2 regions of the Streptosporangium sp. NPDC006930 genome follow, and region 2 is predicted to be linked to the other one. Evidence: riboswitches for the same ligand, from Rfam matches in the RefSeq annotation. Region 2 holds a riboswitch; the other holds the start of a gene.
The links. A riboswitch is a leader RNA that binds a small molecule or an ion and turns the genes downstream of it on or off. The one in region 2 is predicted to bind S-adenosylmethionine.
Positions count from the first base shown of each region.

Region 1: another riboswitch for S-adenosylmethionine. It lies ahead of ABZ664_RS01690 (glutathione S-transferase C-terminal domain-containing protein); the one in region 2 lies ahead of ABZ664_RS17795 (aminotransferase class V-fold PLP-dependent enzyme).

Region 1 covers NZ_JBEYID010000001.1:355,067-358,460, forward strand. The annotation lists gene ABZ664_RS01675 (ATP-binding cassette domain-containing protein) at 1-331, shown strand, start outside; gene ABZ664_RS01680 (ABC transporter permease) at 409-1,161, shown strand; gene ABZ664_RS01685 (DUF402 domain-containing protein) at 1,182-1,703, opposite strand; SAM riboswitch class IV at 1,756-1,868, shown strand; gene ABZ664_RS01690 (glutathione S-transferase C-terminal domain-containing protein) at 1,908-2,843, shown strand; gene ABZ664_RS01695 (FAD/NAD(P)-binding protein) at 2,840-3,394, shown strand, end outside.
Region 2 covers NZ_JBEYID010000009.1:94,439-97,832, reverse strand. The annotation lists gene ABZ664_RS17800 (TerC family protein) at 1-722, opposite strand, end outside; SAM riboswitch class IV at 965-1,080, shown strand; gene ABZ664_RS17795 (aminotransferase class V-fold PLP-dependent enzyme) at 1,214-2,431, shown strand; gene ABZ664_RS17790 (NADH-quinone oxidoreductase subunit D) at 2,449-3,394, shown strand, end outside.

The DNA.
Region 1 (3,394 bases), on a different contig from region 2:
ACGGGTGGTGGCGGAGGGCACCGCCGACGAGCTCAAGGCGAGGGTCGCCGCCTGGCGGCTGAACCTCGTGCTGGCCGACGCCGGCTCGTTCGCCGAGGTGACGCGCCTGCTCGGGGCGCGTGCCGTGCACGCCGATCCCGCCACGCTCACCGTCGAGGCGGCCACCGACGGGAGCGCCGCGGAGATCCGAGCCCTGCTGGACGAGGTGGATCCGGGGCGTTCGGCGGTCGAGAGGTTCACCGTGCGAGGCGCCACGCTCGACGACGCGTTCCTCGCCCTGACGGGCAACCTGACGGACAACCTGACGGACAAGGAGCGGGCCGGTGTCTGACCTCACCGTGATGGACGTCTCGATGAACGGGGAGCGGCGAGTGTCCGGTCCCGTGGTCGAGTGCGGAGGGCGGGCCGGTGTCTGAGCTCGTCGCCTGGCCGGTCATGACCGGCCGCGCCGTCCGCCTGTCGCTGCGCAACCTCGACGCGCTGATCACCTCGTTCCTGTTGCCCGTCATGATCATGCTGATGTTCGTCTACCTGTTCGGCGGCGCGATCCAGACCGGCACCGACTACGTCACCTACGCCGTCCCCGGCGTCCTCGTCATGTGCGCCTCCTACGGCGCCTCCCTGACCGCGGTCGCCGTCAGCCAGGACATGAGCCGGGGGATCGTCGACAGGTTCAGGTCGATGGACGTCGGCGGAGGGGCGTTCCTGGGCGGGCACGTGGCCGCCAGCACCGTGCGCAACCTCACCTCGCTCGTCATCGTGTTCGTCGTCGCGTTCCTGCTCGGCTTCCGGGCGGACGCGGACCTGGCGGGCTGGGCCGCGGCGGCGGGCATCCTGGTGGTGTTCGTCCTGGCCGTCTCCGCGGTCTCCGCCGTGGTCGGCCTGCTGGCCAGGACGCCGGAGGCCGCGGGCGGCTTCACCTTCGCGGTGATGTTCCTGCCCTACCCGAGCAGCGCCTTCGTCCCGGTCCACACCATGCCCACGTGGCTGCACGGGTTCGCGGAGAACCAGCCGGCCACGCCGATCATCGAGTCCGTGCGCGGCCTGCTGCTCGACAGGCCCGTGGGGAGCGACCCGTGGAAGGCGCTGGCCTGGTGCGGTGGTTTCCTGCTGGTCTCGGCGCTGCTGTCCGGCAGGTTGTTCCGCGACCGCGCCCGCTGAGGTCGCCGGAGGGGACGCGCTCAGCCGACCAGGGTGAGCCAGTGCGGCGCGTCCCCGAAGGGGGCGGTGCGGGTGGTGACCGCCTCCATCAACCAGGCGGCCGAGGCGCGGGCGTTCTCGACCACGTCGGGCGGGTAGGCGTACCTGACCCGGTGCTCCTCGAACTCGTCCTCGTCGTCCAGGAAGACCCGGCTCCGGCGGCCCTTCAGCAGGTTCCCGCGGGTCCTGATCACGTCGAGGTCGAGGTCGATCATGGTGACCTGGCCGTCGCTCCACCGGGGCACCGTGGAGATGTCGCAGTAGATCTCGTGCTTGTGCGGGGCCGTGTTGAACGCGGCCGTCCACCAGGCGTCGCGGGGGAAGAGCATCACGAACGGATGCGGCCAGGCGATCGCGGGCCCGTCGCCCTTGTGGCCGCTGGAGTTGGCCACGCAGCCCGTCCACACCCCGTACTCGTCCTCGCCGAGCAGCAGGCCGCGGTGGTGCCAGTGCAGTGACCCGTCGTACTTGCGGTAGACCACGTTCACGCTCTCATAGGACATTCCTCGACATTAAGGCTTGACAGAGATCTATGTATTTCCTACCTTCTAAATAGGTTAAGAGTGTCAGTGCGAAGCCCCGGCTGGCTGACCGGCAACCCTCGCACCGCGGCGGGGTGCCCCCGGGGGAGACCAGGCGGCACGGTGGGCGTGCCGCAAGCGCGGACCCCTGCACAGGGGTCACCACGACATGTCCGGGAGCGTCAGATGCCGAAGAGCAGCACACTGAACCACGCGAGCCCCGTCGACCTCGACACCCACGGCCACTACCGGCCCGGTGGCAGGCCCGGCCTGCGCTACCCCTTCCAGGGGCGGATCGGCACAACCGCCTTCCCCGCCGAGCCGGGGCGCTACCACCTCTACGTCGCGGCCGTCTGTCCGTACGCACAGCGCGCCGCCATCGTGCGCTCCCTCAAGGGACTCCAGGACGTGGTCTCGCTCTCCTACGTCGACGACGAGCGCGACGGGCGCGGGTGGGCGTTCCGCGAGCGGCGCGGGGCCGACCCGGTCAACGGCTTCACCACCCTGCGGCAGGCGTACGAGGCGACCGAGCCCGGCTTCGACGGGCACGTCTCCGTGCCGGTCCTGTGGGACAGGACGAGCGGCCGCGTCGTCAGCAACAACTTCCCCGACATCACGATCGACCTCGCCACCCGGTTCGGCGGCGACCCCGAGGCCGACCTCTACCCCGAGGAGCTCAGGCCGGAGATCGACGAGCTCAACACGAGGATCTACGAGATCGTCAACACGGCGGCGGGCCGCGTGGCGTCGGCCACCACCGAGACCGCGTACACCGAGGCGCGCGCAGGAGTGATCGCCTTCCTGGCCGAGCTGGACGACCGGCTGGCCGACCGCAGGTACCTGTTCGGCTCGGGAATCACCGAGGCGGACGTGCGGCTCTGGCCGACCCTGCTCCGCTTCGACCTGAGCGACAACCCGGCGGCCAGGATCAGCGAGCGCCCGCTGACCTCCTTCACCAACCTGTGGGCCTACGCCAGGGACCTCTACGCCCACCCCGCCTTCCGCGAGAACACCGACTTCACCGTCATCTCCCCTTTCCGCGGCGAGACCGACACCTGGCGTGTCCCGGTCGAGCCGCTGTACGCCGACTGGGACGAGCCGCACCGCAGAGCCGCCGTATGAGCGCCTCGATCGCCGTCGTCGGCGCGGGACCGACGGGCACCTGCCTGGTGGAGCGGATCTGCGCCAACGCCGCCGACCTGCTCGGCTGGCCGTCGCTGGACGTCCACGTGATCGACCCCCACCCGCCGGGCGGCGGGCGCGTCTGGCGGCGCGACCAGCCGGACCTGCTCTGGATGAACTCCACCGCGGCCGACGTGACGCTCTTCACCGACGAGTCGGTACGGTGCGAGGGACCGATCCGCCCGGGACCCACGCTGGCCGAATGGCTCGGCGGAGACCCCGGCGGGTTCGCCACCCGCCCCGCGCAGAGCGGCTACCTCTCCCACGTCTTCCGCCACGCGGTGGCGACCGCGCCGCGCGGTGTTCGGGTGCACGTGCACGCCACCCGCGCCGTCGACCTCGCCGACATCCCCGGCGGCCAGGCGGTGAGGCTGGCGGACGGCAGGACGATCGAGGTCGACGCGGTGATCCTCGCCCAGGGACACGGCGACGTGACCCCGACGAGCGAGGAGGGCACCCTGGCCCGCCTCGCCACGCGCGCGGGGCTGCGC
Region 2 (3,394 bases):
TCGACCGGCTTACGCCTGCCCGCCTTGCCGCGCACCCGGATGTTCAACAGCTCCACCAGCAGCGAGAACGCCATCGCGAAGTAGATGTAGCCCTTGGGGATGTGCTGCTCGAACCCCTCGGCGATGAGCACGACGCCGATCAGCACCAGGAAGGACAGGGCGAGCATCTTGATGCTCGGGTGCCGGTCCACGAAGCGGCTGATCGGCCCGGAGGCGATCAGCATCACGATGACCGAGACGATGACGGCCGCGATCATGACGCCCAGCTCGTCGACCATGCCGACCGCGGTGATCACCGAGTCGAGCGAGAAGACGACGTCGAGGATCATGATCTGGATGATCACCGAGGTGAAGGACGCGGACACCTTGCCCTCGGAGTGGTGGGAGTCCCCCTCCAGGCTGCCGTGCATCTCGTGGACGCTCTTGCCCAGCAGGAACAGTCCTCCGAGTATCAGGATCAGGTCGCGCCCCGATATCCCCTGCCCGAAGACCTCGAACATCGGCGTCGTGAGCCTCACCACCCACGACAGCGCGAACAACAGGAGGAGACGGCTGAGCAGGGCGACGGAAATACCGATCTTGCGTGCCCTGTCACGCTGCGCGGGCGGGAGCTTGCCCACCAGGATCGAGATGAAGATGATGTTGTCGATCCCCAGGACGATCTCCAGGGCGACAAGGGTGAAAAAACCTATCCATATCTCGGGGTTGGTCACCCAATCCATGGCCTTCTCCTTCTTCGGCCGATTTCTTCGGCCAACGCTCGAACGCGCGATCATTCAGCCGGCTGAACCTTCTTCGGCTGACTCCAGGACGACCGGGAAAGGCCCCGAGTTCCTTCCTTTCGTCACAACTTCGCCGTCAATTCGCCGGACGCTCCCAGGCGCCCGCTCCTGCCCCGGATACCGGGTTGATCACCTTTCGGACTTGCGAGCCACCGCGGGGCGTCGGTTATAGTGCCTCCGTAGGTCATGAGTGCCAGTGACAAGCCCCGGCTCGCTGGCCGGCAACCCTCGCGTCCGCGGCGGGGTGCCCCGGGTGAGGACCTGGTCCGGCACGAGGTGTGCCGGGCAAGCGCGGGCTCCAGGCACCTATGCCATGGGTTGGGGTCCGATGACCTCGAAGGAGCCATGGCGTGTCCACCCTCACGATCCACACCCCCGTCACCTCGGCCACCACCGCCGTCCCCGAGACCCGCGCGTCCGGTGACCGGCCGATCCCGGCCGTGCTCGGCTCGGACCTGGAGGTCCCGGTCAGGGGCGGCAGGCTCGTCCGCTACGCCAACCTCGACTACGCCGCGAGCGCCCCCTGTCTGGAGCCGGTGAGCGCCGCCGTCGCCGCCGCGCTCCCGGCCTACTCCAGCGTCCACCGCGGCGCCGGGTACGCGTCCCAGCTGACCACGGCCCGCTACGAGCAGGCCAGGCACACGGTGCGGGCCTTCGTCGGCGCCCGCCCCGACGACTCGGTGATCTTCACCCGCAACACCACGGACGCGACCAACCTGCTGGCCCGCAGCCTGCCCGAGGGCACCACCGCCGTGGTCTTCGACACCGAGCACCACGCCTCGCTGCTGCCCTGGGAGCGGGTCGTGCGGCTCGCGGCCCCCGCCTTCCCCGGCGAGGCCGTCCGCGCCGTCGACGACACCCTCGCCTCGATCGACGGCCCCAAGCTGCTTGTCGTGACCGCCGCCTCCAACGTCACCGGGGAGCTGTGGCCGATCGCCGCGCTCGCCCACATCGCCCACCGCCACGGTGCCCGCGTCCTCGTCGACGCCGCGCAGCTCGTCCCGCACCGCCGCCTCAACCTGACGGCCCTCGACCTGGACTACGTGGTCTTCTCCGGCCACAAGCTCTACGCGCCGTTCGGCACGGGCGCGCTGATCGGCCGTTCCGACTGGCTCGCCGACGCCGAGCCGTACCTGCGGGGCGGCGGCGCGGTGAAGGCCGTGAACGACGACGACACCGAGTGGCACGACGACCCGGAGGCGCGGCACGAGGCCGGAACCCCGAACGTGCTGGGCGCCATCGCGCTCGCCGCGGCCTGCGACGCGCTGTCCGCCACCGGCTGGACCCCGCTGGTCCGCGAGGAGGAGCACCTCCTTCGGCGCCTGAGGGCGGGCCTCGCAGGTGTCCCCGGCGTCCACGAGCTCTCCCTGTGGGGCCCGGACCACCCGCGCGTCGGCATCGTCTCCTTCGTGGTGGACGGCTTCACCGCCCGCGAGATCGCCGAGGCCCTGTCCGGCGACTACGGCATCGGGGTCCGCGACGGCAAGTTCTGCGCCCATCCCTTCGTACGGCACCTGCTGGGCGCCAAGGACGGCGGCTGTGACGACGTCACCGCCTCCGCCGTCCGCGCCTCCATCGGCATCGGTACCACCTCCGAGCACGTCGACCGACTGATCGGCGCCCTGCGGGATCTTGCCTCGCGCGGCTGACGTGACAGCATGGCCCTATGACTGAAGGCGCGCGCCGTGAGCTGAGCGTGGGGATGGGGGCTGGAGCCGAAGCCGTACGGGGGGCGGACGGCAAGGAGCTCGCCACCGAGGACATGATCCTCAACATCGGGCCGCAGCACCCGTCCACGCACGGTGTGCTGCGGCTGCGGCTCACGCTGGACGGGGAACGGATCGGCTCCGCCGAGCCGATCGTGGGCTACATGCACCGGGGCGCCGAGAAGCTCTTCGAGGTGCGCGACTACCGGCAGATCATCGTGCTGGCGAACCGGCACGACTGGCTGTCGGCATTCGCCAACGAGCTGGGCGTCGTGCTCGCGGTGGAGCGGATGCTCGGCATGGAGGTGCCGACGAGGGCGGTCTGGACGCGCACGCTGATGGCCGAGCTCAACCGGGTGCTCAGCCACCTGATGTTCCTCGGCTCCTACCCGCTGGAGCTCGGCGCGATCACCCCGGTCTTCTACGCGTTCCGGGAGCGCGAGACCCTCCAGGCCGTGATGGAGGAGATCTCCGGCGGGCGCATGCACTACATGTTCAACCGGGTCGGCGGCCTCAAGGAGGAGATCCCCGCGGGGTGGACGGGCCGGGTCGCCCAGGCCGTGGCCGATGTGCGGCGTCGACTGCCCGACATCGAGAACCTGATCGCCGACAACGAGATCTTCCTCGCCCGCACGCGCGGGGTGGGCGTCCTCGACCGCGAGACGATCATGCAGTACGGCGTGAGCGGCCCGATCGCCCGCGCCTCCGGCGTCGACGTCGACCTGCGCAGGGACGAGCCGTACCTCGCCTACGGCGAGTTGCCGGTGAAGGTCGTCACCCGGTCGGCGGGAGACTGCCACGCCCGGTTCGAGGTGCTGCTCGAACAGGTGAAGGTCTCCCTCGACCTGGCCGACGTCTGCGTGGAGCGGCTCCTCGACCTGCCCCCGGGGCCGGTCAACCAGCGCC